DNA from 3 places in the Bordetella flabilis genome. Region 2 is predicted to be linked to each of the others. Evidence: predicted binding sites of a transcription regulator. Region 2 holds the regulator's gene; each other region holds the start of a gene.

Region 1 (10,204 bases), 1.9 Mb from region 2:
CTCCGCGACGGTCGCGGCGATGATCTCTTCATCGGACAGGTGGGCGGCGCGATGGCTCCAGATGATATTCGTCGCCATCATGGAGCCCGCATCATGGGTAACACCCGCCAAGCCCGTGCGGACGGCTGACATTGCGGGCGGCCGGACGTTGGCGAGATCATAGAAATCGGTATTGAAGGTGGCGGGAGACCATGGCCGCGCCCAGAAGGGGGTCGGCGTCAGCTTGCGGTCGAACCACAGGTAGCAACTGACGTAGGGGCTGGGCTCGAAATGCCGCGCCCGCGCGGCGAGAGGATGCGCATCGGGCAGAAGCGCAGGCAGGGCGGTGGGTGGAACGGCCAGGACCACGGGAGCCCGGAGATGCGTGCCGTCGCCCAGCACGACGCCGTCGACACGGTCGTCGGCAGTTTGCAGCGCGGTCGCGCCACAACCGAAGCGCACCTCTCCGCCGTGCCGCTCGATATCGGCCACGCAGGGCCAGGCGTACAGCTCGCTCAGGCCCGTTGCCGGAATGCCGAAGGCCACATCGTTATGTCCCATCATCTGCGCGAACAAGCGCATCAGGGCCGCCGCGGAGCACTGCTCTACCGGCAGATTCAACAGCGCCATGGACGCCGAGGCCCAAAACCAATCGATGAAGCTGCTGTTCACGCCCATGCGCTGCAGGTATGCCCTTCCCGATTCTCCGTCCATGGCGCGGATGTCGCCCGCGCTGCTGCGCAGGGTGCGCCAGGCCACGCGCATGTTCGACAACAGGTGGCGCAAGGGCACGCTGGGCAGAATGCGCGGCAGATTGCGGACGTAATGCAGCGGCGCGGGCAACGGCCCGCCTGCCTTGAAGTGGATCGCGCGGCCCTGGTCGTGAACGGTCAGCAATTCCTCCGTCTGCCAGAAAACCTGCTTCTCGGTGCCCAGGCGCGCCATCAGGGCGCGCATATTCGCGTACTTGTTCAGCAGGATATGGGGGCCGATATCCACGGTTACGCCGGTGCGCGGATCTTGCCAGCTGCGGGCGCGCCCGCCCGGGACATCGCTGGATTCGGCCACCAACACCCGGAGGCCCGCGCGGGCCAGCAGGCTGGCGCACGTCAGTCCGCCGATCCCGGCGCCGATGATGACCGCGTCGGGGTCCTGGCCAGTGCGTGGGGAAGCGGGTGGCATGCATGCTCCAGGCGACGAGCCAGGTGTGGGCGCGTCGGGTTGGTTTCCTTTGAACGGCTCGGCCGGGCGGCGTCCGCGGCAATGCGTGGGTGGCCGGTGGACTTGCGGGCGGCATGGGCAGCTTTCGTGCCGGTGCCGACCGGCCGGCAAGCGGATATGCCAAGCGGCTTCACCGGCCGGGCGGGATGCTCGTCCTTTTCCGCCTTATCATCCGCCATTGGATTTCATTGCCCAATACCATGACCGGAGCCAACACGAACGGCGGTGTCCTGCAGACTCCACGCCTCTGCTTGCGCCTGTGGCAAGACGATGACCTACTTCCATACGTCGCGCTCAATGCTGACGCACGGGTGACCGAGTTCCTGCCGGGGCCCGTCACGCCGGACATGGCGAGACAGTTCTTTGATACCCAGAATGGGCTCTATGCCCGCCACCGCTGCTGCTTCTTCGCCGCGGAACTGAAGTCATCCGGCGAGCTGGCCGGTTTCATCGGGATGAAGTACCAGGACTTCGCCGCGCCTTTTGCGCCTTGCTTCGAGATCGGCTGGCGGCTGGGCAGCAGGTTCTGGGGACTGGGTCTCGCCACCGAAGGCGCACGTGCTGTCGTCGCCTACGGATTCAATGAACTGGGGCTGGACGAGATCGTCTCGTTCACGGTGCCGGCGAACGCCGGTCGCGTCGGGTCATGGATCGCATCGGTATGACGCACGATCCAGGCGCCGACTTTGCACATCCGGCCTTGCCGGGCGACCACCCGCTGTCCAGGCACGTGCTGTACCGGATTTCAAGGGCCGGTTAAGCGGCGTGGCGAAGCCGCGGTGCACCCGCCACATCGCGGGTATCCCGCGACAAAAAAGCCCCGAGGTTACCCTCGGGGCTTTTCCATCAGGCGAAGGCTCCGGGCATGCCCGGAGCATCGGGTGACAGGACTCTTTAGAAGTCCATGCCGCCCATTCCGCCCATGCCACCGGGCATACCGGCCGGGGCAGCGGGCTTATCTTCGGCCAGTTCGACCACGGCGGCCTCGGCCGTCAGCAGCAGGCTGGCGACGGACGCAGCGTTCTGCAGGGCGGTGCGGGTGACCTTGGTCGGATCCAGCACGCCTTGCTCGACCAGGTCGGCGTACTCGCCGGTCGCGGCGTTGTAGCCGTAGTTGCCCTTGCCGTTCAGTACGGCGTTGACGACCACGCTGGCTTCTTCACCGGCGTTGGCGACGATGGTGCGCAGAGGCTCTTCCACGGCACGCAGGATCAGCTTGATACCGGCGTTCTGGTCAGGCGTATCGCCCTTCAGGTCGGCGATGGCTTGCTTGGCGCGCAGCAGGGCCACGCCACCACCAGCCACCACGCCTTCTTCCACCGCGGCACGCGTGGCGTGCAGGGCGTCTTCGACGCGGGCCTTCTTTTCCTTCATTTCGACTTCGGTCGCGGCACCGACGCGGATCACGGCAACGCCGCCGGCCAGCTTGGCCACGCGCTCTTGCAGCTTTTCACGGTCGTAGTCGGAGGTGGCTTCCTCGATCTGCACGCGGATCTGCTTGACGCGCGCTTCGATCGACTTGCTGTCGCCAGCGCCGTCGATGATCGTGGTGTTTTCCTTGCCCACTTCGATGCGCTTGGCCTGGCCCAGGTCTTGCAGCGAGGCCTTTTCCAGCGACATGCCGGTTTCTTCGGAAATGACCACGCCGCCCGTCAGGATGGCGATGTCTTCCAGCATGGCCTTGCGACGGTCGCCGAAGCCAGGCGCCTTGACGGCGGTGGTCTTCAGGATGCCGCGGATGTTGTTCACAACCAGGGTGGCCAGCGCTTCGCCTTCGACGTCTTCGGCGATGATCAGCAGCGGACGGCTCGACTTGGCGACTTGCTCCAGCACGGGCAGCAGGTCACGGATGTTGCTGATCTTCTTGTCGTAGATCAGGACGAACGGATCTTCCAGAGCCGCGACTTGCTTGTCGGGGTTGTTGATGAAGTAGGGCGACAGGTAGCCACGGTCGAACTGCATGCCTTCGACGACATCCAGCTCGTTTTCCAGCGACTTGCCGTCTTCGACGGTGATGACGCCTTCCTTGCCGACCTTGTCCATCGCGTCAGCGATGATCTGGCCGATGGAGGAATCGCTGTTGGCCGAGATGGAGCCGACCTGGGCGATTTCCTTGCTGGTGGTGACGGGCTTGCTCAGCTTCTTCAGCTCGGCGACGGCGGCGATGACGGCCTTGTCGATCCCGCGCTTCAGGTCGATCGGGTTGAAGCCGGCGGCGACGTACTTCAGGCCTTCCTGGACGATGGACTGGGCCAGGACCGTGGCGGTCGTGGTACCGTCACCGGCGTTGTCGGAGGTCTTCGAGGCGACGTCCTTGACCAGCTGGGCGCCGATGTTCTCGAACTTATCCTTCAGTTCGATTTCCTTTGCGACGGAAACGCCGTCCTTGGTCACCGTGGGGGCGCCGAAAGAGCGCTCCAGCACGACGTTGCGGCCCTTGGGGCCCAGTGTGGTCTTGACGGCGTTGGCGAGGATGTTCACGCCACGCACGATGCGCACGCGTGCGTCATCGGCAAACAGGACTTGTTTGGCAGCCATAGTCTTTCCTTACTGGAATTCGGTATTTGGGGGAATTACTGGATCACGGCGAGGATTTCTTCCTCGCGGATGACGAGCAGCTCCTCGCCATCGACCTTGACGGTCTGGCCGGCATACTTGCCGAAGAGCACCTTGTCGCCAGCCTTCAGGTCAACCGGCAGAACCTTGCCGTCTTCCGTACGCTTGCCGGGACCGACAGCGATCACTTCGCCCTGGTCGGGTTTCTCGGCCGCGCTTTCGGGAATGACGATGCCCGAGGCGGTTTTGCGCTCGTTGTCCAGACGCTTGATGATCACGCGATCATTCAGAGGACGCAGGGCCATGAAGAACTCCTGTAGTTCATTACGAAAGGGTTGTCTCACTAGGCCACCGGGGTGTTAGCACTCGGCGGCGGCGAGTGCTAATTATAGGGGCGGTTTCGGAGCCTTCAAGGGGCAAGGGCCGGCGTGTTACAAATACACCGGCAAGATGTCGAATGTCATCCAATTGTCGAATTTCATGTCGAATGTCATTCAACTTGGAATTCATGTCGTTCAAGTTGGAATTCGCGGCGTCCCCAATTTTCCGTGCTGGCCATGTTTGGAGAAGTTAAGGAACTAGGACTACGTGACGGGCGCCAGGCGAGTGGCCGGCTTCACGTGACCGGGGACCCCACGACATCCATTACCCCCGGCCCCAGAAAGGCGGACGAGCGCTATCGATCCATTTCGGTCCGTCGACCACAAAGACCGGGCGACCGCGGTTCGATCATATGCTGCCGTACAGGGCACGTGTGTAGTGAGCGCAGGACGCTGCGCACCGCAAAATCTGTACCGCCCCGTTGTTAATCACCGGGGAACGCGGTCGCGGTCATGGAAGTGTTGCATCCAGTGCGGAAACGGCTCTTGCGTCGCAGAGGCCTTATCGAGGCGCTCGAGCTGTTCAGGGGTCAGCAGAAGGTTTTGCGCATCGAGATTTGCCGCGAGCTGCTCGGGCGTCCGGGCTCCGACGATGACAGAAGTAATCTGCGGGCGCGCGAGTAACCACGCCAGTGCGACTGGCGCTGGCATAGTGGCCAGCTCGCTGGCCACTTCACGCAAAACCTTGAGGATCGGCTCGGCCCTGACTGCATCAACGGGCGGAAAGTCGAGTTTCGCACGGCGCCCGGCGGAATCGCCGGTCGGAGCGTACTTGCCGCTCAGGTAACCGCCTGCGAGCGGACTCCAGACCAGCAGGCCCAGCTTGTTTGTCGCAGCGACAGGCATGATCTCGTGCTCGATGTCGCGACTCGTCAGCGAGTAATGAACCTGATTGCTCGCAAGATGTATGCGATCTGTGCGGGTCGTGATGCCGAACGCTCGCTCGATATCAGCAGCGCTGAAATTGCACACGCCGATGTGACGTACCTTACCCTGTGTGACCAGATCATCGAGAACACGAAGCGTTTCATCGAGCGGCACAAGCGCGTCGCGATCATGCAGTTGGAACAGGTCGATGTGATCTCGGCCGATTCTCTTCAGACTTGTCTCCACCGTGCGCATGATATGCGAGCGGCCCAACCCCACATCGTTATGGCCGGAGCCGGTGCGTAGTCGGACCTTGGTCGCGACGAGCATCCGGCTTTCATCGAGGCCCAGCGTGCTTAGAACCTGCCCCACAACTTCTTCGGAGCTGCCCTGCGAGTAAGCGTCCGCCGTGTCGATCAGGTTGACGCCGCGCTCCACGGCCATCGCGACGAGCCGGGCGGCCTGACCGGCGTCCAGCCCGGCAATGTCGCCCCAGATGCCTGAGCCGGCACCGAACGTCATTGCGCCGAGGCTCAGCCGTGAGACGCGCAGGCCGGTTCGACCTAGTGTGCTGTATTCCATAGCGTATTCCTTGTATGTACGGCAATGTGATGCAATGGTCGGGCGACGTGCGGTTGCCCGCGTCGGCCGACCAGTCTCGTTCAGACGGGGCGTGACACGAGCTTGCCCAGAACCGTCTCAAGCTCGACATCACCGCGGGCTATTTCATCAGGATGCCCTTCACAATCGCTTTCGACATGGCGTCGATCACCGCCCGCGCCTCGGGAAATCCAGGCTCCGGATCGAACTCGGAAGGAGGCAGGATGAAAACACCCTTTGCGCCTTCGAACGCAGCGGTGAGCGACGCAGCGTCTTCCATGCGAGCCGTCGCGACTTCGCAGCCGCGCGCTGCCCACGGACCTGCTCGTGTTAGTTCGCGCACAACGGCACGCACCGGCTGACCTGCCGAGAGAAGCCGGCGGGCGACTTCGCCGCCGACCTTGCCCGTGATTCCCGTGATCGCAAACATTGCTCTTTCTCTTTACATGGGCAAATAAAATGGTTCCGCGCCGAAGCAGCGGCCGCCAAGTGGTCAGGCGCGCCGCAGACCGTCGTAAAGCGCCCGCTCAAACTGCCCGTAAAGATTCACCACTCGGGCATCGTAGAAAGGCAGCATCTGTGTAAAAAGCGATCCTGCGACGCGCTTGACGGGATCCACCCAGAAGTACGTGTTCAGCAGCCCGGCCCAGCTCACGCTGCCCGGACTGCGTCCGTGTGGTCCGGGCTGTGTGTTGATGTCAAACGAAAATCCCCACTTGTGCGCTGCGCCCGGAAACTGGTCGAAGCTGTTCGACCACGACGGTTGGGCCGTCTCCATTTTGCTAACCTGCAGATCACCGATTTGGTTGCGGAACATCATCGCGACAGTGTCGGCACGCAGCACGCGCTCGCCGCGATACGTGCCGCTGTTCAACAGCATCTGCAGGAACGCCATGTAGTCGCGCGGCGTACTGAACAGTCCACCACCGCCCATGAAGAACTCAGGTCGCTGGTTGATCTCGAACGGCTCGGGCGCCAGTGACCCGTCTCCCTGACGCCTGTGCATGGTGGCGACGCGTTGTTTCTGCGCACTGCCGATCAGGAAGCCCGTGTTACGCATGCCCAGCCGTTCGAAGATGTGCTCGCGGAAGTAGACCTCCAGCGACTGGTCCGTCACCGCTTCGACCAGCTTGCCGATCCAGTCCATGCTGATGCCGTACTCCCAGCGCTCGCCGGGCTCGAACTCGAGCGGCGCCGCGAATGCGCCGTTCATCGAGTAGCCGATGTCGGGCATGCCCGTCGCCTTTTCGTATTGGCTAAGCCTGTCGCTCCAGATGCTGTATGTGAAACCAGAGGTATGCGTCAGCAGATGACGCACCGTGATCGCGTTACGCGCGGGGCGCAGCTTCGGCTGCCCTGAAGCGTCGAACCCCTCGAGAATCCTCGGCGCCTTCAACTGCGGGAGGATCTCGCAAGCCGGCTGATCTAGCCGCAGCCTGCCCTGTTCGACGAGTTGCATGCAAGCGGTGGCAGTAATCGCCTTGGTCATCGACAGGAGCCAGAAGATCGTGTCGGGGCCGATGGTCTCCCGGCTATGAACATTAGCCCGACCGCGCGCTCCCTCGTACACGAGCCCGCGTTCCGTTGCACCCATGGCGACAACACCGGCTACCGTGCCGTCGTCGACCGCCCCTTGCAGGCATTGATCGATTGATGTGTAGGCGGGGTGCTGGATCAGCACCGCGTCTCCTGTTGAACGGGGTGGCGCAGCCAGTACATTACGGCTTGCGAATCCGCCAAGCGTCGCGACGGATAGCAGGCTCGACGCACCCTTCAGAAGGTGTCGACGATTCAGTCGTGCAGTCATTTGGAGTTCCTCTGAATGAACAATGTTTCGGTGAGGTGCATTCTGCGGAAATCCGCCAAAAGCAAAATGACATGGATAGCATTAGATAAGTGACGCTGAGTCACTAATGAGGCATGATTGAAATCTGTACGGCATGGCTGTCCGGTGCGATGATGCTGTGCTGTCCTTAAGTCGATCACTGGCGATCCATCATCCGCGGTACGAGCGCGACCATGAAATGCAGTAGCGAGAAGCTGTCCGGCGGCATCAGCGTGTTCGCTGCGGTAGTCGATGCAGGGCGCCGCTTCGGAAGTGCTGGGAATGTCGCCGCCAGGCGTCAGTCGGGCGATTGCCAGGCTGGAAAAGAAATCTGAAGATTCGGCTCTTCAACCGAACGACACGCTCCGTCTCCCTGACAGAAGAAGGCCGCCGATTTGCGAGCAGGTCATGCCCCATCTCACAGGGCTGGAGGAAGCAGCCGCTGCCGCCGCAGGTGGCGCGTCGGCTGTGCGCGGAAAGCCGAGAGTCAATTTGGACCCCGTTTCCCACCGCGTCATTCTCGGGCAACGGCTCAACGAGTTCGTGGACGCGCACCCGGAGCTCGAGATCGGGTTCATGGCGCGAGACAGTCTGGATGACCTCGTCATGGACGGCTTCGACCTCGCGCTACGGTTCGGCGAGCCCAGGACATCCACCCTGCGAGCTGACCAGAAATAACCGGCGCGTCGGCACGAGCTAGCGCTGCTGCGGCGAGCTGGCGAGGCGAGGTGAATCGGCCGATTACCCATTGTCAGCGGTCTTCCACGTCCAGGCCACGAACGTCAGTTGTGGGGCGTCGGCGGAAGTCCGCCGCCGACCGATGACATCAGTATCGACGAGAACCGGACTTCCGACGCTGCGTGCTTGATCGACACGGATATGCGGTCTGCGACTCAATGAGATGCAACGATTCTTGCGAGCGTCGCGCATGCGGCGTCTATGTTGCCGCGGTGCAGGTTCGTCACGCTGAGTAGCAAGCCACGTTGCGCGTGAGCGCGGCAAAGGTGCCAAGCGGAGAGCGCCGAAGGCGCGAGGCCATGTGCGCGGGCGATACGCACCACGGCGATGTCGTCGGCGGTGTGTTGCAGCGGTGCGATCACGCCTAGGCCCGCCGTCAGCGTGCCCGGCAGAAACCTGCTGACATGCGTTAGCGCGAGGCTGCGGCGTTCGGCATAGAGAGCCTTCATCTGCCGCAGGTGCCGCAGGAAGCGCCCATCGGATAGAAAGTCCGTAACAGCCAACTGGGTAGTCCGGTTCGGAGCCGGGGCCAACACGGCGGCGACTTCGACCAGACGTTCCGCCAGCGATCGTGGGGCGACGACGAAACCGAGGCCAAGCGCCGGGCTGAGAGTTTTGCTGAACGACCCGATGTGAACCACGCGCTCGGCGCCTGGGCCTGAGGCAAGGGCCGGTGCTGCCCGACCGTCGAGCTGAAGTTCTCCGAGATAATCGTCTTCGATGATCCAGGCGTCACTTGACGCCGCCCAGTCGAGCAAGGCGTGTCTCCGTGCTGGCGACAGGGTCACGCCAAGCGGTGCGTGTTGGCCAGGGGTGACCAGTGCCAGCATGGCGTCTGGCGCGCGGGCGATCCCATCTTCTACGCGCAGCCCCTCGGCATCAACGGGCACGGGTTCGAGCGCTGCGCCGATCAGCTCGAGCCCGCGTCTTCCCAGCGGATAACCTGGCTCCTCGATCCACGCCTTGCGCCCGTGCGCGCGTAGTGCCGTCAGCGCAAGCAGCAGACCCTGCCGGTATCCACTGGTGACGATGATTTGATCGGGATGGCATTGCATTTGTCGGCTAATGGCAAGGTGGCTCGCGATCTGGGCCCGCAGCGCAGGTTCGCCGCGCGGGTCAGCGTAGGCCGTGTAAGTGATGGCGTCGTCGCGTACGGCGCGCGTTCGCATACGGGCCCAGAGCTTGGCCGGAAACGCGTCGTGAGCTGGTACGCCCATTTGGAACGGCAACGGGGCGCTCGAAAATGGACGGGTGAAAGCCGCCAAAGGCCTGTCTATTGGCGCCTCGTCGACCGCTGGGCCGGCGGGCGGCGGAGCGCATACGCGCGTGCCTGCGGGTCCCGCACCGAATACCAGGTTCTCGGCGATCAGCCGATCGTAAGCCACGCGGATGGTGCCGCGGGCGACGCCAAGCTGCGCGGCGAGGTCTCGACCGGAAGGCAGACGCTGTCCCGGCGCAAGCCGGCCGTCGAGGATCGCCTGCCGCAGGCTCGCATGGATCTGGTCGCCGATTGGCGCGACGGCGGCACGGTCCACCTGGATGGATAGCACATTTAACGAGTTTAGGTCAGTCATCTTGGGTCAGTCGTTTCAGCAGTTTTTGGGCCTGTTTCTCCAATACCCGGTGGAGTAACGTCTGCTTATGACATGGATCGCGGTCGAAGTCGATAGGCGGCCCCCAAGGCGCGCCGGCCCCGATCCCAGGCATCATCCACGACAGGAAAGGACTGTGATGACCCGTTTGAACTGGCAAGAGATCGCACCCGAGGGCGCGAAGGCACTTTTCGGTATCCACCACTACGTCACGAAGAAGACGAACCTCCCGGAGGAACTCGTGCACCTCGTGTTCCTCCGCGTTTCGCAAATCAACGGCTGCGCACACTGCATCGACATGCACAGTCGCGATCTCAGGAAAACCATGTCGATCGACAAGATCACGTTGGTACCGGTATGGGACGAGGTGCACCATCTATTCTCTGACCAGGAGCGCGCCGCGCTGGCCTGGGCTGAAGAGGTGACCCGTGTCAGCGAAACGCACG
Region 2 (10,204 bases):
CGTCGCACGCCACGCAGGGATCGGTGATTTCCTTGCCGCTGCCATGGCAGGTCGGGCAGGTCTGCTGCACGCTGAAGAAGCCCTGCTGCATGCGCACGGCGCCGGCGCCGCCGCAGGTACGGCAGGTCTTCGGCGAGGTGCCGGGCTTGGCGCCGCTGCCGTGGCACACATCGCAATTTTCCCAGCTGGGCACACGGATTTCCGTGTCGAAGCCGTTGGCCGCCTGCTCCAGCGTGATTTCGAGTCCGTACTTCAGGTCCGCGCCGCGGTACACCTGCGGACCGCCCCCGCGGCGCGCGGCGCCGCCGAAGATTTCACCGAAGATATCCCCGAACGCATCGGCGAAGCCGCCGCCCATGCCGCCGTTCATGCCGGCCGCATTGGGGTCGACACCGGCATGGCCATATCGATCGTAGGCGCCGCGCTTCTGGTCGTCGGTCAGGACTTCGTAGGCCTCTTTGGCCTCCTTGAACTTTTCCTCGGCCTCTTTGTTGTCCGGATTGCGGTCCGGATGGTATTTCATGGCCAGCTTGCGATAGGCCTTCTTGATGTCGTCGTCCGAGGCGTTCTTCGCAACACCCAGAATCTCGTAATAGTCACGTTTTGCCATGATCTTCCAGAGGCTTCTTTTCTACAGAGGGGCGCTGCCACCGCACAGGCAATGGCCGCCGACCCGGTGCTGCACGAGGCGGCACCTTGATGCCCGGCTCAAACGACCGCGCCCGGGACCGGAGAATACTCCGGGTCCGGGCGTCGGGGCGTCAAGCCGAAGCGTCGTTCATTACTGATCGCGCTTCACTTCCTTGAAGTCGGCATCGACCACGTTGTCGTCAGCCGGCTTGGCGTTGTCCGCCGCCGTCTGCGACTGCGCGGCCTGCTGCGCCTGCATGTCGGCGTACATCTTTTCGCCCAGCTTCTGCGACGCGGTGGACAGGGCCTGGACCTTGGCGTCGATCGCGGCCTTGTCGCCATCCTTCAGCGTGGTTTCCAGATCCTTGATGGCGTTCTCGATGTTTTCCTTTTCGGCAGCATCGAGCTTGTCGCCATACTCGGTCAGGGACTTGCGCGTCGCATGCACCAGGGCGTCGGCCTGGTTGCGTGTCTGCGCCAGCTCGGCCAGGCGGTGATCCTCGTCGGCGTTGGCTTCGGCATCCTTCACCATGCGTTGGATCTCTTCTTCCGACAGACCCGAGTTCGCCTTGATGGTGATCTTGTTTTCCTTGCCCGTGCCCTTGTCCTTCGCCGACACGTGCAGGATACCGTTGGCGTCGATGTCGAAGGTCACCTCGATCTGCGGCACGCCACGGGGCGAGGGCGGAATGCCCTCCAGGTTGAACTCGCCCAGGGCCTTGTTGCCCGCGGCGATCTCGCGCTCGCCCTGGAACACCTTGATCGTCACCGCCGGCTGGTTATCGTCAGCCGTCGAGAACGTCTGCGAGAACCGCGTCGGGATGGTCGTGTTCTTCTGGATCATCTTGGTCATCACGCCGCCCAGGGTTTCGATCCCCAGCGACAGCGGCGTCACGTCCAGCAGCAGCACGTCCTTGCGGTCGCCCGACAGGACCGAACCCTGGATGGCGGCACCGGCAGCCACGGCTTCATCAGGATTGACGTCCTTGCGCGGCTCGCGGCCGAAGAATTCCTTGACCTTCTCCTGCACCTTGGGCATGCGGGTCATGCCGCCCACCAGGATCACGTCATGGATATCCGACACCTTGACACCGGCGTCCTTGATCGCGATGCGGCACGGTTCGATCGTGCGCTCGATCAATTCCTCGACCAGCGCTTCCAGCTTGGCGCGCGTGATCTTCAGGTTCAGGTGCTTCGGACCCGACGCATCGGCCGTGATGTACGGCAGGTTGATTTCGGTCTGCTGGCTGGAGGACAGCTCGATCTTGGCCTTTTCCGCCGCTTCCTTCAGGCGTTGCAGGGCCAGCACGTCCTTGGACAGATCGACGCCCTGTTCCTTCTTGAACTCGGCGATGATGTAGTCGATGATGCGCTGGTCGAAATCCTCGCCGCCCAGGAAGGTGTCGCCGTTGGTGGACAGCACTTCGAACTGCTTCTCGCCGTCGACGTCCGCGATCTCGATGATCGAGACGTCGAAGGTACCGCCGCCCAGGTCATACACGGCGATCTTGCGATCGCCCTTTTCGGTCTTGTCCAGGCCGAAGGCCAGCGCGGCCGCGGTCGGCTCGTTGATGATGCGCTTGACTTCCAGGCCGGCGATGCGGCCGGCGTCCTTGGTGGCCTGGCGCTGGCTGTCGTTGAAGTACGCCGGCACCGTGATCACGGCTTCGGTGACTTCCTCGCCAAGGTAATCCTCGGCGGTCTTTTTCATCTTGCGCAGCACTTCGGCCGACACCTGGGGCGGCGCCAGCTTTTTGCCGCGCACCTCGACCCAGGCGTCGCCGTTATCGGCCTTGCCGATCTTGTAGGGCATCAGGTTGATGTCCTTCTGCACCGCCTTTTCCTCGAACTTGCGGCCGATCAGGCGCTTCACGGCATACAGCGTGTTCTTCGGGTTGGTGACGGCCTGCCGTTTGGCGGGCGCGCCCACCAGGGTCTCGCCGTCGTCCATGTAGGCGATGATGGAGGGCGTCGTACGGGCGCCCTCGGCGTTTTCGATGATGCGCACCTGGCCACCTTCCATCACAGCCACGCAGCTGTTGGTGGTGCCCAGGTCGATGCCGATGATCTTGCTCATGATGGATTACCTTGAGAGTTCGATTTATTCGTGGATGGTGAAAAAACTCGGATAACGGATAAGTGGGGCTGCCGTCAGGGTTTTCAAGCCCGGATTCACGCCGGGGCAGCCCGCAGCCGGACAACGGCTTCGGAAAACTGGGGCAGTCCCGGCCAGCCGGTGATGCGCCCCAGCCGCTTGCCGGCCCGATACATGATGAAGGTCGGCACCCCATGCAGGGCGAAACGCCGCCCCAGCGCCACATCCGCGTAAACGTTGGCCTCGAACCAGGTGAGGTCCAGGGCCAGCAACGCATCCTTGTGCAGCAGCGCGGTCTGCTTGAACACATTGCAGTTGTAGCAGTCGTTGCCCCACAGGAATACGCAGCGCAGGTCGTCGCCGGGCGCCTGCACCACGTCCCGGTCGAAAGCCTCGCTATCGACGGGCCGCATGCGGAACAGCTCGAAGACCTGCGCGGGATCGAAAGCCTGGGGGGTCGCCACGATGCGCTCCGGTCAGCCCTGGCCCGCCGAGACCGTCACCAGCGCCGGACGCAGCACGCGATCGGCGATCAGGTAGCCCTTCTGCAGGGTCTGGACCACCGTATTGGCAGGGTGCTCCGACGGTACCGACGATATGGCCTGGTGCTGGTGCGGGTCGAATTTGGCGCCGACGGCCGGGGCGATTTCCATCAGCCGGTTCCGCTCGAATGCGGCGCTGAGCTGCTTGAGCGTGGCTTCCACACCGGTGCGCAGGGCTTCCGCGGTCTGGTCCTGCTGAGCCAGGGCGGCTTCCAGGCTGTCCTTGACCGGCACCAGGCTTTCCGCGAATGACTCGATGCCAAACTTGTGCGCCTTGGAAACGTCTTCCTGTGCGCGCCGGCGGACATTTTCGGCGTCGGCGCGGGTGCGCAGCAGCAGGTCGTAGTGCTCATCCGCCCTGGCCTGGGCCGCTTGCAGTTGGGCACGCAGCTCCGCGATCGGGTCCTGGGGCGTGTTGCCCCCCTGCCCCGGGTCGCCAGGCGCGGCGGACTCCGGTGCCGGGGTAGCGTCGGCGGGCTGGGCGACCGCGTCGGTATCGGGCCTTTTCTCGGCAGGCTCGTTCTGTGCCGTCATGGACTTTCCTCCAGGTAAACGAATACGTTCGCGATCGACTATGGGGACCAATGCCCCCATTTCAAGGCGGGTTTATCAAAGGGGGCCAAAAAAAACGCGAACGGGACGCCACGCGCCCCGCTCCACCCGTCTGCCCAGGGCGGCCGCGTCAGGGCTGGGTCGGCCAGCCCTGCAGGTTGCGCTGCACCATATCGGTGAGCGCCGCGACCCATGCCGGGTCGTCGTTCACCGCCGGGATATAGCGCAGGCGGCGGCCGCCGGCGCCGACGAAGGCATCGCGGCACTCCACCTGGATTTCCTCCAGCGTCTCCAGGCAATCGGCGACGAAGCCCGGACACACCACGTCGACCTCCGTGACGCCGTCCCGTGCCATCTCCATCAGGGTCGGGGCGGTATACGGCTCCAGCCAGCGAGCCGTCCCGAACCGGCTTTGGAAGGTCACTTGCGCCTGCTCCGGCATCAAGCCCAGGCGTTCGCGCAGCAGGCGGCCGGTGCGCAGGCAATCCTGGTAATAAGGATCGCCCAGCTCCACCGAATAGCGCGGCAGGCCGTGGAAGCTCATGACCAGCTTCTGGGGGCGTCCGTGATCGCGCCAATATCCCTCGATACGGCCAACCACGGCTTCCAGATAGCCGCGGTCGTCATGAAAGCGCTTGATAAAGCGCAACTCGGGCTGGTCGCGCAGGCGCGCGGCATGGCGCGTCACCGCGTCCACGGCCGTTGCGGTGGTGCTGGCCGCGTACTGGGGGTACATCGGCACCACCAGAATACGTTCGCAGCCCCGGCCGCGCAGCTCCGCCAGGGCACTGGACACCGACGGCGAACCGTAGCGCATGCCCAGCGCGACCTCGACGTGAATCCCGCGCTGATCCAGCGTCTGCGCCAGGCCTTCGGCCTGGCGCCTGCTATAGACCATGAGCGGAGAACCTTCGTCCATCCAGATGTCGCGGTAGCGCGGCACCAGCTTCTTCGGACGCAGGGTCAGGATAAGCCCATGCAGGATAGGCCACCACAGATACCGCGGGATCTCAATGACGCGGGGGTCGGAGAGGAACTCGCCCAGATAGCGGCGGATCTCCGTGCGGGTGGGCGCGCGCGGGGTGCCCAGATTGACCAACAGCACACCGGTCTTCCCGGGCCCGGAGGGCGGTTGCTCGGCGAAAGGATCGCCGCGCTCCGGTTCAGGAAGGAAACGCTCGGGCCATATATATTTGAACGCACGCAGGAACACGCAATACCTCGCCAGCCGTCTGGGCCCCCCGACGGGCCGCCCCGGATATTAATGGTTATGACTCAAGGCGTTCGACAGCAGGCGGGCCGTAATGTCGACGATGGGAATGACGCGCTCGTAGGACATGCGCGTGGGGCCGATGACGCCCAGCGTGCCGACCACCTTGCCGTCCACGCCATACGGCGCCGTGATGACCGACACTTCTTCGAGCGGCAGCAGTTGGGAGTCGCCGCCGATATAGATCTGCACGCCCTGCGCCCGGCTGGATACGTCGAGCAGCTGCAGCAGGTCCGTTTTCTTTTCGAACAGGGAAAACATCCTGCGCAGCCTGTCCATATCGGAGGCGATGTCCGTCACGTCGAGCAGCTTGCGTTCGCCGGAGATCACGACGGAATCGGTATCCTCCGCCGCTTCCGTACCCGCCTCCACCGCCGCCTGCATCAGGCGCGAAATATCGTCGCGCAACTGGGCGAGCTCGGTGGCCAGGGTGCGGCGCACCGCGTCGAAGGACTTGCCGGCGAAGTGGACGTTGAAAAAGTTCGCCGCTTCCACCAGTTCATGTTCGGCATAGTCCCGCTGCACGAACAGGATGCGGTTCTGGACGTCGCCATCGGGCGTGACGATGATGAGCAGTACACGACGGTCGGAAAGACGGATGAACTCGACCTGCCGGAAAACCTGCGCCCGCTTGGGCGTCAGCACGACGCCGGCGAACTGGGTCAGGTTGGACAGCAGGGCCGCCGCTGCGTTGACCGCGCGCGCCGGCTCCGCGGCCGGCAGGCTTTCGCCGATATGCGAGGCCTGCATGTCATAGTTCTGCACGGCCAGCAGGGAGTCGACGAAAAGACGGTAACCCCGCGGGGTCGGGATGCGGCCGGCCGAGGTATGCGGGCTATGGATGAGGCCCGACTCCTCCAGGTCCGCCATCACATTCCGTATGGTGGCCGGCGAAAGATCGAACACTTTGGAAAGCGTGCGCGAGCCGACCGGCTGGCCGTCGGCGATATAGCGTTCAATCAACGCCTTCAGTAATGCGCGTGCGCGGTCGTCCATGTCGCTATTCTATGGAATCTTTTTGCAACGGTGCCAATTTTGTCCCGCAAAGACAAATATGGCCCCATATAATCGTTCAATCCTAGCTCAAACTTCAAACGGACGCCCGCCGCCAGCCATGCACTTTCCGACCGTCGCCCTCATCGGCAGGCACCAGGATACCGGCCTGGACGCGCCGCTGCGCGTCCTGGCCCGGATGCTGACAGAGGCCGGCCGTGCCGTGCTTATCGAAGCCGACACCTCGCACAACACCGGTTTGACGGAATTTCCCGTCGCCAGCCTGGAGGACATCGCGCGCCAGGCCAGCCTGGCCGTCGTCATGGGCGGCGACGGCACCATGTTGGGCGCGGCGCGATACCTGGCGCCGCATGGCGTCCCGCTCGTCGGGGTGAACCACGGGCGCCTGGGGTTCATCACGGATATTCCGCTGCAGGACGCCAGGAATGCGCTGGGTCGCGTACTGGAAGGCAACTTCAAGGCGGAAGACCGGATGCTGCTGGAAGGCAGTATCTGGCGCGGCGACCAGCAGATGTACTCGGCGTCCGCGCTGAACGACGTGGTCCTGAACCGCGCCGGACGCGGCGGCATGATCGAAGTCCGCGTCGAACTGGATGGCGTCTTCATGTACACCCAGCGTGCCGACGGCCTGATCGTCGCCACGCCGACCGGCTCGACCGCCTATGCCCTGTCGGCGAATGGCCCCATCCTGCATCCCGGCATCACGGCCATGGTTCTGGTGCCGGTTGCGCCGCAAACCCTGTCGAACCGGCCCATCGTCATTCCCGACAATGGAGAACTGACGATGACGCTGATCGGCATGGGGCGGGTGGAGCACGGTGCGTCCTGCCACTTCGACATGCAGACGTGGTCGGACCTGCAGCCGGGGGACCGCATCGTTGTCCGCCGCGCCCCGCACACCATCCGCTTCCTGCATCCCGAAGGCTATAGCTTCTTCACGACCCTGCGCCACAAGCTCCATTGGAACCTGATGCCGCAGGCCAGCGATTCCGGAGAATGACCCGCACATGCTCCGCACGTTGCACATCCGGGATTTCGTCATCGTGGAAAAGGCCGATATCCATTTCGGTCCCGGCTTCACGGTCTTCTCCGGCGAAACCGGCGCCGGAAAATCCATCCTGATCGATGCGCTGGCCCTGACGCTTGGCGAACGCGCCGACGCCGGGGTACTGCGCGAAGGCGCGACGCGCGCCGACATCAGCGCGGTCTTCGATACGCCGGACGAGCTGCGGCCGTGGCTGGCCGAACGCGAGATCGACGCCGAAGACGAGCTCGTCCTGCGCCGCGTGGTGGATCCCCAGGGCCGCAGCCGCGCCTTCATCAACGGCGTACCCGCCACCATCGCGCAATTGCGCGAGCTGGGCGACAGCCTGGTGGATATCCATGGGCAGCATGCGCATCAAAGCCTGCTGCGGCCGGACGCCCAGCGCGATATGGTCGATGCGCATGGCGGACACGGCGAACTGCGCCAGGTCGTGGGCCAGGCGTGGAAACGGTGGCGGCAGGTCGCCAGGCAGCTGGAGACGGCGGAACGCGATAGCGCGACGCTGGAAACGGAGCGCGAGCGCCTGCAATGGCAGGCCGACGAACTCGACAAGGTCGACCCGCGCCCCGGCGAATGGGACACCTTGCAGAAGGAGCATACCCGGCTGGCCCATGCCCAATCCCTGCTCGACGGCGCATCGCGCACGCTGGAAGCGCTGGACGGCGACGACGACTCCGCGCACAGCCGCGTGGTGGCGGCCGTGCACATGATGGAGCAGCTGAAGCGGCACGATCCGGCACTGCAGGGCGTGTGCGATGAACTGGAGTCGGCCCGCATCGCCATCGCCGAAGCGGTATCCGACCTGAACAATTACGTCAGCCGCGTGGAGCTGGACCCGGCGCGGCTGGCACAGGCCGAGGAAAGGCTGGGCGCCATCTTCGACCTGGCGCGCAAGTTCAAGGCCGAGCCGGATGCCTTGCCCGCGTTGCGTGAATCGCTGCACGCGCAGTTAGCCGACATGGCTGCCGCTTCGGACATCGATGCCCTGCGCGCCCAGGCGCAAGCGGCCCAGGCCGACTACGCCAAGGCGGCCGCCAAGCTGTCCACGGCGCGGCGCAAGACCGCCAAGGAGCTGGGCAAGCTGGTCACGGAAGCCATGCAGGCGCTGGCCATGCAAGGGGGCCGTTTCGAGGTCGCCGTGGAAAATGCCGCGCCATCCGCCCATGGCGACGACGCGGTCGAATTCCTGGTGGCGGGGCATGCGGGCACCTCGCCCCGTCCCCTGGGCAAGGTTGCCTCCGGCGGCGAACTATCGCGTATCTCGCTTGCGCTGTCGGTCATCGCGAGCCGCGCCGCGCGCGTCCCGACGCTGATCTTCGACGAAGTGGATAGCGGCGTGGGCGGCGCGGTGGCCGAGGTCGTCGGCCGCCTGCTGGGCGAGCTGGGCCAGCGGCACCAGGTCTTGTGCGTCACGCACCTGCCGCAGGTGGCCGCCCGGGGCGGCGCGCATTACCAGGTCAGCAAGGCGGAAAAAAGCGGCACCACGCATTCGCGCATCGTCGAGCTTGACGAGGACGCGCGCGTGGAGGAAATCGCCAGGATGCTGGGCGGCATCAAGATCACCGCGACGACGCGCCAGCACGCCCGCGAAATGCTCGGCGCCTGACCGCTGGGCAGGCGTCGCGGCCACGGGGCCGCGCCGGCGCCCGGATCGCCGCCTATGGGACGGCGTTGCGTTCAACGCTTCGCGCAATCGCCGCAGGTCCCGTACAGCACCATGGCATGGCTTTCCAGCAGGAAGCCATTGTCCTTGGCGATCTTGTGCTGGCGCTTTTCGATGTCGACATCGTTGAATTCGACCACCTTGCCGCAATTGGTGCAGATCAGGTGGTCGTGGTGGTCGCCATCGTTCAATTCGAAGACGGCCTTGCCGGTATCGAACTGGCTGCGGGCAAGGATGCCCGCCTGCTCGAATTGCGTCAGGACGCGGTAGACGGTCGCCAGACCGATTTCGACGTTCTCGGCGATCAAGGCGCGATAGACGTCTTCCGCGCTAAGATGGCGCTGCTCCGCTTTACGGAAAATATCCAGGATCTTCAGGCGCGGAAAGGTGGCCTTCAGACCCATGGTCTTCAGTTCGCTTTGATCGGTCATGGTATTTGGATTTTTCCCGCCGGTGGGCGGCACAAGAAACGTACGGGACGGCCGCCGGCCCATGCCCCCGTGCCTTTTCACCAAGCGGAAATGACTTGATAAGCCTTTATGATAACGGTTTTGCCAGCATCCATTTACGGGGGCCCGCTAGTGTCCAGGACTGCACGTTCAACATCCCGCCGCATGAAAGCGGTGCTTGCCATCGCGGCGATCAGCTTCGCGCTGGCGGGATGCTCCTCCGGGAAATGGGGATTCCCCTACAAGGCGCCTGTACAACAGGGCAACTGGATCACCAGCGAACAGGTCGCGCAACTGCGGCCCGGCATGACGCGCGAACAGGTGCGCTTCATTCTGGGAAGCCCCACGCTGACCAGCGTGCTGCATGCCGACCGCTGGGACTATCCCTACTATTTCAAGCCGGGCTACGGCAACGCGCAGGAGCGCAAGTTCACCGTCTGGTTCGAGAACGACAAGGTCGCGCGCTGGGACGGCGACCAGCAGCCCGATGTGCAGCCCTTCCAGCTCGCTGACGAACAGGCCAAGGCCGCCGCCCGCGCCAAGACCGAGGCGAACAACGCGGCGGGCCAGAAGGCCGGCGCGATGCCGGCGGCAGGCACGTCCGGCGGTGGCCTTCCGGCCGGCGTGAGCGCGCCATCGGGCGGCGCCACCACCGGCAATACGCCGGCAGACCCGGCCCCCGCGGGCGGCGCGCCTGCCCAGGGCGCCTCGGCGAATACGCCCAGCAGCGCCACGCCCACCGGTGCGCCCGGCACCATACCGGGCAGCCCTGCCCAGCCCATGCAATAACCACTCAGGATCACCCCATGCGCATCGCGATTGCCGGGGCGGGCGGCCGGATGGGCCGCATGCTCATCGACGCCGTCCTCAACCATCCCGACATGGCCCTGGCCGTGGCGCTGGACCGGTCGGGCAGCGACCAGCTGGGCCAGGACGCCGCGGCG
Region 3 (10,204 bases), 1.4 Mb from region 2:
GCGGCGACGGCAATACATTCTTGCCGCTGCGCCGCACGGTCCATGACCAGACCGCGATCAGGGTCAGCGCCATCAGCAGGCCGGGGGCGATGCCCGCGAAGAACAGCCGGGTGATGGACACATTGGTCGCCACGCCGAAGATGATGAAGGAAATCGAAGGCGGAATGATCGGCGCGATAATGCCGCCCGCGGCGATCAGGCCCGCGGAATCGCCGGCTTCGTAGCCCTTGTCCCGGAGCATGGGGATGAGCAGCGATCCCAGCGCCGCGGCATCGGCTACCGCCGACCCGGACAGGGCAGCCAGCAGCACGCTGGCGAAGATGGCCACATAGCCCAGCCCGCCGCGGATATGTCCCACGAACATCGAGGCCAGGTTGACGATGCGGCGCGAAATGCCGCCTTCATTCATCAACTCGCCGGCAAGCATGAAGAGAGGTACCGCCATCAGCGTGAAGCTGTTGGCGCCGGACAGCATGTTCTGCGCCAGGATCTGCGGGTCGACGAAGTCCATCTGGAACATCATCGGCACGGCGCTGATCAGCAGCGCGAAGGCGATCGGCATGCCCAGCGCGAGCAGGCCCAGCAGTACAACCAGGAAAACGGTGAGGATCATGGCATCGGGCGTGGAGTTGACCGTGGAAGGCGCATGCCCTCAGGTAAGGGGATCGACGGCGCTGGCATCCAGCGGAGGTTCTGCGCCGGCCAGGGTCAGGATGATGTCGGCCAGCGTCAGCAAGGCCATGGCGACCCCCGCATACAGGCAGGCGGCGGCGAAGGTGGCGGCCGGCATGCCGGTGACGGGCAGGCGCGTTCCCATGGCGATCACGGTTTGTTCCCAGCTGCCCTTGATGAACATGCACAGCACGGCCAGGATCAGCACCTGGCAGAACAGGTGCGACGCCCGGCGCGCGCCGGGCCCGAAGCGTTCCACCAGCATGGTCACGCCCATGTGGGTATGGCTGCGCACGGCGAGCACCGAACCGATGAAGATCAGCCATACGAAGGCCAGGCGCGACACTTCGTCGGAGACATTGATGCCGGAATTGAAGGCGTAGCGCAGGGCCACGTTGCCGAACAGCAGCACCACCATGACCGCCAGGCAGCCGACCATTAGCCATCCCTGGACGCGGAAAACGAAATCGAGCGCGCGCCGCAAGGCCTGCGGTGCCGCCGGTGGCGGGGGGCGGGTCTGCATCGATGTCTCCTGATGTTTTGGCGTATGCCGATGCGAGACGCGATGTTAGCGCTATCATATAGCGCTTGCCAACCCCTGCCCGGGTTTGTACGGAGTCCCGCTTTGGGTCAGACTACGGGCTTTTCTCCTGCGCAGCCATGACGGTCCGGAAGTCCAGAACCTCGCGCCAGTCCGGCGTCACGATGGCCGATGTGGCCCGCTCGGCGGGCGTCAGCGCAATCACCGTGTCGCGCGCGCTGCGTACACCGGAGAAAGTGCAGCCGGCGGTGCGCGCCCGCATCGAGCAGGCCTGCGAGCAGCTCGGCTACGTTCCCAACCACGCCGCCAGCGCCCTGGCCTCGGCACGCTCGCGCACCGTCGTGGTGTTGATTCCTTCGCTCAGCAATATCGTCTTCGTCGACATCCTGGCCGGAATCAAGGAAGTGCTGGACGCCCACTCGCACCATATGCATATCGGCCTGACGGGCTATTCGGCGGAGTCCGAGGAGGCGCTGTTGCGGACGTATCTGCAGCACTCCCCCGACGGCCTGATCCTGACCGGCGTCGACCATCGTCCTGGCGTGTGGAAGCTGCTGGAGGCGCGCAGGATACCCACCGTCCATACGATCGAAACGCTGCCGGACGGCCCTGGCCTTAGTGTGGGGTTTTCCCAGTTCGACTCGGGCTACGCCGCCGGCCGGCATCTGGTGGAACGTGGCTATCGGCGCATCGCGGTGGCCGGCGCCCAGTTGGACCCTCGCTCCCTGCGTCGTTGCGAGGGCTGCCGCCAGGCGCTGCGCGACGCCGACCTGTACGACCCTGCGCTGGAAATCATGACGCCCAGCAAATCGTCCCTGAGCCTGGGCGCCGAATTGCTGGACGCGCTGCTGCGCGACCATCCCGACTGCGATGCGATTTTCTTCTGCAATGACGACCTGGCGCAGGGCGCCGTCTTCCAGTGCGGCCGGCTGGGAATCGCGGTGCCGGGCCGCATGGGCCTGATCGGTTTCCACGACCTGAACGGCACGGCATGGACCACGCCGCCCTTGTCCACCATCGCCACGCCGCGCTACGAGATCGGCCGTTCCGCGGCGACGCTGCTGATGAACGAACTTGAGGGCCGGCCGAATCCCCAGCGCCACCTGGACCTGGGTTTTCGCCTGGTCCAGCGCGAAACCACCTGAGCCGGGCGAGCGCCCGGGAAAGCCGGCAGCCGCTCGGCGCCGCCCTGAGCGCGGACGTCGCGTTCCGATCGGCTCAGGACGGCGCGGTCGCGGAAAACTGTCGCCACACCTCGATCGCGCGCAGGCGCTGGCGCGCAACTTTCTCGATGCGTTCGCGCAGTTCGGCGTCGCGGGCCAGCAGGGCGCGGAAATCGCGGGCCGACATCATGAGCAGCTTGCTATAGCCCAGCGACGTCACATCCGGCATAAGCTCCTGCTCGCCCAGCAGGGCCAGTTCCCCGAAGAATTCGCCGCTGCCCAGCTCGAACGTGGTCTGGTCCGGCAGGTGCACGGCCACCGCGCCCGAGGCCACGAAGCACATTTCCTCGCCCGCGCGGTCCTTGCCCAGGACGGGCTGGTCCGGCAATGCGAGACGCGGCTTGAGCAGGCGCGAGATCGCGCGCAGCGAATCCGGACTGAGGTTTTCGAACAGCGGCACGCGCTTGATCAGTTCGGCCGCGCCCAGCTCGATGTCCAGCGGCGGATGACGATCGATGTGCTCCCAACGCTGCTCCAGCTGGGCGACCAGGTCCGCATAGACTTCCCCGCTGATCAGGGATTGGTCCAGCATGTCGCGATAGCGCATGCGTTCCAGTTCCCGTGCGACCCGCCCCAGATAGCTTTCCTGCAGCCACAAGGCATAGGAAGGGTACTGGAGGTTCAACGCCTGGAGAGCATTCTCGATGGCCTCCAGCCGGCGCTGGTGTGCCGCCACGATGCGTTGCGTGGCTTCCTCGCCCAGCAACGGCCTGATCTGCTGGTTGGCGAAAAGAATCAGGCGCTGCGCCACGGACCGCTTGCTCATCAGGGCGGCGAAACGCAATCCCAGTTCGTTGGCCAGCCAGCGCTGGAAACCGAACAGATAGTGCAGCCGCAGTGCCGCGCGGAACGAACGGGAATACCGCACGTCGGCGGCGATGGCGTTTTCAAAGCCGGCCAGCCCACCGGCGCGCACGGCGTCTTCCAGCCGCTCGGACCGCGCCAGCAGCGCTTCGGCCATGCGCCAGTCGACGAGTTGCGCCTTCAGCACGTCGAAGAACATTTCTTCCTCGCGACGCGCAAGGATCGCCAGGCCGACATCGACCCGCTCCTCGATGCTCATGTGGCGGACCTCGCTGTCGCGCAGCCGCGTCAGGCTCTGGTCGAAAACCCCGTGGATACGTTCGCGGACTTCCGGGCCGATATGTTCGGCGGTGGCGACCTCGTCGGTTTTCTCCTGCAGGTCGCCGAGGGCCACCGTCAAGGCCTGGTCGCGGATGGTCGCTTCGCGCCGCGACAGTTCGTTCAGCTTCAGCATGCGTATCAGCGGCCGCAGGCTGATGCCGTTGAGGAACAGCGTGATCAGCACAAACCCGGTCGTCGCGACGGCGATGAACTGGCGGGCCTCGTAGGGAACATCTTCACGCTCGGTCACGGCCAGGGCCAGGGCCAGGGACACCGCCCCGCGCAGCCCTCCCCACAGCATGACGGTCTGGTAGGCGCGGCTCACCCGGGTCGCCAGCCCGGTCAGGCGCAGGAGGGGCAGCAGGCCGAATACGGCGACGGCGCGCGCGACCAGCGTCGCCACGAACAACACGATGAGCAGCGCGATGTCGCTGGGCCGTGCGTCCGCCATGAGCCGCGGGATCAGCATGGCCGCGAACAGGAAGATCAGCGAATTGGCCCAGAACCCGAACTGCCCCCAGGCGCTGGTCAGGTGTTCGAAGGTGGTGGGCGCCATGCGGGTGCGCCCGGTGGATCCGACCACGAGTCCCGCGATTACCGTCGCAACGACGCCCGACACGTGCAGGTAATGGTCGCTGATGTAGAAGGTCAGGTAAGCCAGCGTCAACGTCAGCGTGATCTCCGCCGTGCGGAAACCGCGCAGGACGACGAAAAGCATGCAGGCCAGGCGTCCCATGGCGTAGCCGGCCAGCCCCCCGCCGACGAAGCTGATCACGAAGCTCGTCATGACGTTGCCCAGCGACATTTCGCCATGGCCCGCAAGCACGCCCACCAGCACCGAATACAGGGCGATGGACGCCGCGTCGTTGAACAGGCTTTCTCCCTCCACCAGGGTGGTCAGCCGCTTGGGCGCGCCCACTTCGCGGAAGATGCCCACCACCGCGGCCGGGTCCGTGGTGGCCACGATGGCGCCCAGCAGCAGGCAGGCCGCCAGGCTGTAGGACGACAGGCTGCTCAGGGCGAAGCCCACGACGATGGTGGAAAGGAACACGGCCACGATCGCCATCATCAGGATGGGGCCGATGTCATCCATCAGGCGCCGCACGTTCATGGACAGCGCCGTCTCGAACAGCAGCACAGGAAGGAAAACGGTAAGGAAAGTTTCCGAGGAGATCTCGAACTTCTCGAGCGAATCCAGCATGCCGCCCAGCCCCGGCGGCGCCCAGCCATGCAGATGGAGCACGATGCCCAGCAGACAGCCGACGATGGCCAGCAAAACGGAATACGGCAGCTTCAGCCGGCCGGCCAGCGGCGGCATGAAGCAGACCAGCGTGAGCAAGGTCGCCAGGCCGAAGACCAGTACCCCTACATCCATCTTGTTCTATCCCCGTCATCTCGTTGTGGTGTACCGGCAAGGATAGCGGGTTTTCACCGTTTATCGGCATGTGCAAGCATGAAGGGCGAGCGGCCCAGGGCCCTGCTTGGAATGCGCGCGGCATCGCACGTTTCGTTACGGGCAGCACGATTTGGTGGATGCCGGCGCGAGCGCGTTTTCGCTAACGTAGGCACGCCCCTACGCAAACCCTCCGGAGCCGCCGTTGCACACCATCCCACAGCATTCCTCCATACGGCAGGCCCGCACCGGCGCGGACGGGATATCGCTCGACGCCGCCGCACATCCCGCACTGCTCGTCCAGTTGACCGATCCGCATCTGTTCGCGGAACCCGCGCTTATGCTTGGCGTGGACACCGACGCCAGCTTGCGCGCCGTGCTGGACGCCATCCGGCGCGACCACGGCGACGCCGATCTGCTGCTGGCCACCGGCGACCTCTCGCATGACGGGACCGACGCTTCCTACCGGCGTTTTGCCGAGGCGGTCGGCGCCCTGGGCATCCCGGCGCGATGCCTGCCCGGCAACCACGACATGCCGGCGGCCCTGCAACGCATCTTGGGCGCGTGGACAGAGCCGGTGGCCGACCTGGGCGCCTGGCGCATCGTCCTCCTGGACTCGCGTGCCGATGGCTCCAATGCCGGGCACCTGGAACGCGCGCAATTCGAACTGCTCGATCATGCCTTGGCGACCGCGGACGGCCGCCCCGCCTTGGTCGCCATGCACCACAATGCGGTGCAGCTCAGCGCGGATTGGCGCGACCCGATGATGCTGGACAACGCCGCCGAGTTGTTCCGGCACCTGGCGCGCTGGCGCAATACGCGGCTGCTTCTGTGGGGCCATGTGCACCAGGAATTCGATCGCCGGCGCGGCAGCATCCGCATGTTGGCCACACCGTCGACCTGCTTCCAGTTCGCCATCCGCGACGGCCGGCACCGCCTGGATGCGCAGCCGCCAGGCTACCGCTGGCTCAAGTTGTATCCCGACAGCTCCGTTGCCACGGGAGTCAGGCGACTCGACGCGGCCGTGTGGCAGGCGATGATGCGGGAATGGGGGCTGGTGGAGGAAAGCCGGATCGCGTGAACGGCGCAGGGCCGGCCGCCAGCCCGGGCCGGCGCGCTCTTGTCATTTGCCGTGCGGCGAAGCACGGCGCTGCGCAGGGCAGCAGACAATAAAAAACGGGGCACCACAAGAGGTGCCCCGCCAAACACCTGTCCCATAGGGGAGGGGAAAGAGGAGAAGCCGAGACAGGTGACACGATCCCGCACCTGGCATTGCGCCGCAGCGCGGAATCACAAGATTAGGCTGTGTCCCGGCAATTTAGTTTCCTGCCCACCCTGGATTTTTCGTGGGGTTTGTATCTTTGCGTTACGTCACCAGGGCGCCGCGCATCTTCTTCATCGCGGCGGACTCGATCTGGCGAATACGCTCGGCCGATACGCCGAATTCGTCCGCCAGCTCGTGCAGGGTGGTGCCGCCATCGTCCTTCAGCCAGCGCGCCTCGATGATCCGGCGCGAACGCGGATCCAGCGTTTCCAGGGCGTTGTTCAGGCCGGTGCTCTGCAGTTCGTCCACCGCCTTGCGCTCCAGGACCCGGGTCGGTTCCTGGCGGCCCTCGTCGGACAGGTAGGCGATGGGCGCGTAGGCGTCGTCATCGTCGTCCTGGGCCTCCAGGGACATGTCACGCCCGGACAGGCGCACTTCCATCTCGCTGACGTCCTCGCGGCGAACGTTCAGTTCGCGGGCGATATCGTCCACGCGTTGCGTATCGAGCGTCTTGCCGTCCGGCCGCATGCTGCGCAGGTTGAAAAACAGCTTGCGCTGCGCCTTGGTGGTGGCCACCTTGACCAGGCGCCAGTTGCGCACGATGTATTCGTGGATTTCGGCCTTGATCCAGTGGACCGCGAACGACACCAGGCGCACGCCGCGCTCGGGATCGAAGCGCTTGACCGCCTTCATCAGGCCGATGTTTCCTTCCTGGATCAGGTCGGCATGCGGCAGGCCATAGCCCAGGTACTGGCGGGCGATCGACACCACCAGGCGCAAGTGCGACAGCACCAGCTGGCGCGCGGCGTCCAGGTCGTCCTCGTCGCGCAGGCGACGGCCAAGGGAGGTCTCCTGCTCGGCAGACAAGACCGGCAGACGGTTTACGGCGGAAATGTATGCGTCGATCGTTCCCAGGGCGCCCGGGTTGGCGATGGCCAGGGTGAGCGCGTTGCCGGAAACGGCCAACGAGGAACCTTTTTGTTTCATGGTGTTGTGCTCCAGGAAACGACTATGTGTAGAACGCATTCGGCGATGTTAGCACTCTGGATTGGGGAGTGCTAATTCGACATGCCGGTGCACCGGAAGTTCACTCTTTCAGGCCATGTTTCGCACGGTACGCGGCCCCGGGCGGCGCCAGGGGCAGACGGCGAGCGGGGCGCGGTTGCTACCAGCCGCGCTGTTTCAGGCCTGCGGCGGTGGCGGCGTCGTCAGGCCGGATGAACAGTGCGCCGCGTGGGTCCAGGAATACCCCGTAGCGTGCGCCGTCGAACATCGGCATATAGGCGGCGCTGCCGTACTGCACGTCCACGAATGGCAGCCAATTCGGAAAATGCTGCTTGAGACGCCCCAGGTCGGGAATGCCTGCCGGTCCCAGCGCATAAACCGTGCGCGGGCCCGACTGGTCCGCCGCCGGATCCGCATAGCGACCCGACAGTCGGTCCAGGCGGTAGAGCGGCGGCACGCCGGCCAGCAAGGCCGGGAGACGCCAGCGCACCACCCGCGCGTCGATCTGCCATTCGTCGCCGCGCAGGGAAAATTCCCGGGGCGCCGTACCAGGCAACTCCGCCGCGGCGATGAATTGCTGCGGCCCCTGCTGGCGCAGCACTACCCGCGCCACGGGCTCGTCGGAAGTCAGCCGAAAAAACTGGTACAGCGCCAGGCCCAGCATCCCGGACACGCAGGCCAGCGCCAGCACCAGCAGCCCCACCAACCGCCGCACCGGGCGCAGGCGAAACTGCCGCCGTCCGCGCGCGTCGCGCGGCCCGCCCTTGCCGAACGACAGGCCCAGGCCGATAAGCACGCCGACAGCGGCGGCCGCCAGTATCCAGACGGTAGGGGCCATGCCGTCGATCAATGCCGGGCCTCTCGATGTAGGGAACGAGTTTTCAGTATATAGAGGCCGTCAAGCCTTGCCGTTACCGCGTTTGTCACCCGGTCCGTCCCACCGCCAGCCGCTGCGCATGGAAGGCGATATGGTCTTCCATGAAGCTGGAAATGAAGTAATAGCCGTGGTCGTAGCCTTCGTGCCGACGCAGTTGCAGCGGCTGCCCGGCCTGCGCGCACGCAGCCTCGAAAACCTCGGGGTAGAGCTGCGTGTCCAGGAAGCGGTCCGCCAGACCCTGGTCCACCAGAATGCCTTCCGGAAACGGCGCCCGCATCGCCGCCATCAAGGCGGTGGCGTCGTACGCCGACCAGGCCTGGCGATCGCTGCCCAGGTAATGGGAAAACGCCTTCTGACCCCACGGGCAACGGCTGGGCGCCGCGATCGGGGCGAAGGCGGACACGGAGCGGAACAATGCCGGATTGCGCAAGGCCAGTACCAGCGCGCCGTGTCCGCCCATCGAGTGTCCGGACACGCCGATCCGCCCCGACGCCGCGCCGAGCTGCCCGGCGATGCCATGGAGCTCCTCGGTGATGTAGCTGTACATGCGGTAGTGCGTGTCCCACGGCGGCACGCTGGCGTCCAGGTAGAAACCCGCGCCCGTACCCAGGTCCCAGTCCTGCTCCTCGCCGGGAACGCCGGCGCCGCGCGGGCTGGTGTCCGGCGCGATCAGCATCAGGCCATGCTTCGCCGCCCAGCGCTGGGCGCCCGCCTTCACCATGAAGGTTTCCTCGGTGCATTCCAGGCCGGCCAGGAAGAACAGGGCCGGCACAGGTCCGGATTCCGCTTGCGGCGGCGTGTACACCGAAAAGCGCATCGGCAGCCCGATCGCCGCGGAATCGTGGCGGTAGACGCGCTGCCAGCCGCCGAAACACCGGTGTTGGGCCAGGACTTCCAGGTCGGCCATCAGTAGAGCACCACCGAACGAATGGATTCGCCGCGCTTCATCAGGTCGAAGCCGTCGTTGATGCGGTCCAGGGGCAAGGTATGGGTGATGAGGTCATCGATATTGAGCTTGCCTTCCATGTACCAGTCGACGATGCGCGGCACGTCCGTGCGGCCCCGGGCGCCGCCGAACGCCGACCCCTTCCATTCACGGCCCGTCACCAATTGGAAAGGCCGGGTGGCGATTTCCTCGCCGGCCGCGGCCACGCCGATGATGATGGATTGGCCCCAGCCCTTGTGGCAGCACTCCAGCGCCTGGCGCATCAGCTTCGGATTGCCGACGCATTCGAACGAATAGTCCGCGCCGCCGTCGGTGAGCTGGATCAGGTGGTCGACCACGTTGGGCACTTCGTTCGGGTTGACGAAGTGCGTCATGCCGAATTTGCGCGCCAGCGCTTCGCGGCGCGGGTTGATATCGACCCCGATGATCTTATCGGCGCCCACCATTTTGGCGCCCTGGATAACATTCAAGCCGATCCCGCCCAGGCCGAACACGACCACGTTGGCGCCCGCTTCGACCTTGGCGGTGTAGACCACGGCGCCGACCCCGGTGGTCACGCCGCAGCCGATATAGCAGACCTTGTCGAAGGGGGCGTCCTCGCGGATCCTGGCCAGGGCGATCTCGGGCACCACGATGTGATTGGCGAAGGTCGACGTTCCCATGTAGTGGTGGATGGGCTTGCCGCCCAGCGAAAAACGCGACGTGCCGTCGGGCATCAGGCCCTTGCCCTGCGTGGCGCGGATCGCCTGGCACAGATTGGTCTTGCGCGACAGGCAGAACTTGCACTGGCGGCACTCGGGGGTATAGAGAGGGATGACGTGGTCGCCCGGCTTCAGCCCCGTCACGCCCGCGCCGGTTTCCAGTACCACGCCGGCACCCTCATGGCCCAGGATGGCGGGGAACAGCCCTTCCGGGTCGGCGCCCGACAGGGTGTAGTAATCAGTGTGGCAAATCCCGGTCGCCTTCACTTCGACCAGCACCTCGCCGGCCTTCGGGCCTTCCAGGTCCACGTCTTCAATGGTCAGCGGGGCGCCCGCTTTCCAGGCGATGGCGGCTTTTGTCTTCATGCGTGCTCCTGAGAAGGCCGGAGGGAGGCGCGCGGTGCCGGCATGTACGCCTGCCGCCCTTCCCTCGAACAGAAGGATGTTACCGCGCGCC

The links. The regulator HrcA, encoded in region 2, represses chaperone genes, less so after heat shock. The targets are predictions, from matches to a motif close to TTAGCACTCNNNNNNNNNGAGTGCTAA.
Region 1: groES (co-chaperone GroES) is a predicted target of HrcA. The motif match lies at 4,116-4,142, and genes of this name have one in related genera.
Region 3: rpoH (RNA polymerase sigma factor RpoH) is a predicted target of HrcA. The motif match lies at 7,254-7,280, and genes of this name have one in related genera.

The regions. Positions count from the first base shown of each region.
Region 1 covers NZ_CP016172.1:684,806-695,009, forward strand. Annotated here, with positions in the region: gene BAU07_RS03040 (hydroxysqualene dehydroxylase) at 1-1,161, opposite strand, end outside; gene BAU07_RS03045 (GNAT family N-acetyltransferase) at 1,275-1,865, shown strand; gene groL (chaperonin GroEL) at 2,095-3,738, opposite strand; gene groES (co-chaperone GroES) at 3,774-4,061, opposite strand; gene BAU07_RS03060 (aldo/keto reductase) at 4,566-5,585, opposite strand; partial or broken gene BAU07_RS26655 (NmrA family NAD(P)-binding protein) at 5,743-6,033, opposite strand; gene BAU07_RS03065 (serine hydrolase domain-containing protein) at 6,097-7,410, opposite strand; partial or broken gene BAU07_RS03070 (LysR family transcriptional regulator) at 7,623-8,094, shown strand; gene pdxR (MocR-like pyridoxine biosynthesis transcription factor PdxR) at 8,322-9,740, opposite strand; gene BAU07_RS03080 (carboxymuconolactone decarboxylase family protein) at 9,898-10,204, shown strand, end outside.
Region 2 covers NZ_CP016172.1:4,586,526-4,596,729, forward strand. Annotated here, with positions in the region: gene dnaJ (molecular chaperone DnaJ) at 1-610, opposite strand, end outside; gene dnaK (molecular chaperone DnaK) at 782-2,707, opposite strand; gene BAU07_RS20410 (YbbN family protein) at 2,803-3,138, opposite strand; gene grpE (nucleotide exchange factor GrpE) at 3,202-3,801, opposite strand; gene hemH (ferrochelatase) at 3,950-5,032, opposite strand; gene hrcA (heat-inducible transcriptional repressor HrcA) at 5,081-6,085, opposite strand; gene BAU07_RS20430 (NAD kinase) at 6,204-7,103, shown strand; gene recN (DNA repair protein RecN) at 7,111-8,754, shown strand; gene fur (ferric iron uptake transcriptional regulator) at 8,826-9,242, opposite strand; gene BAU07_RS27825 (outer membrane protein assembly factor BamE) at 9,426-10,049, shown strand; gene dapB (4-hydroxy-tetrahydrodipicolinate reductase) at 10,067-10,204, shown strand, end outside.
Region 3 covers NZ_CP016172.1:162,678-172,881, reverse strand. Annotated here, with positions in the region: gene BAU07_RS00820 (TRAP transporter large permease) at 1-613, opposite strand, end outside; gene BAU07_RS00815 (TRAP transporter small permease) at 653-1,195, opposite strand; gene gntR (HTH-type transcriptional regulator GntR) at 1,333-2,358, shown strand; gene BAU07_RS00805 (cation:proton antiporter) at 2,432-4,936, opposite strand; gene BAU07_RS00800 (phosphodiesterase) at 5,295-6,035, shown strand; gene rpoH (RNA polymerase sigma factor RpoH) at 6,321-7,205, opposite strand; gene BAU07_RS00790 (hypothetical protein) at 7,384-8,073, opposite strand; gene fghA (S-formylglutathione hydrolase) at 8,147-9,007, opposite strand; gene BAU07_RS00780 (S-(hydroxymethyl)glutathione dehydrogenase/class III alcohol dehydrogenase) at 9,007-10,113, opposite strand.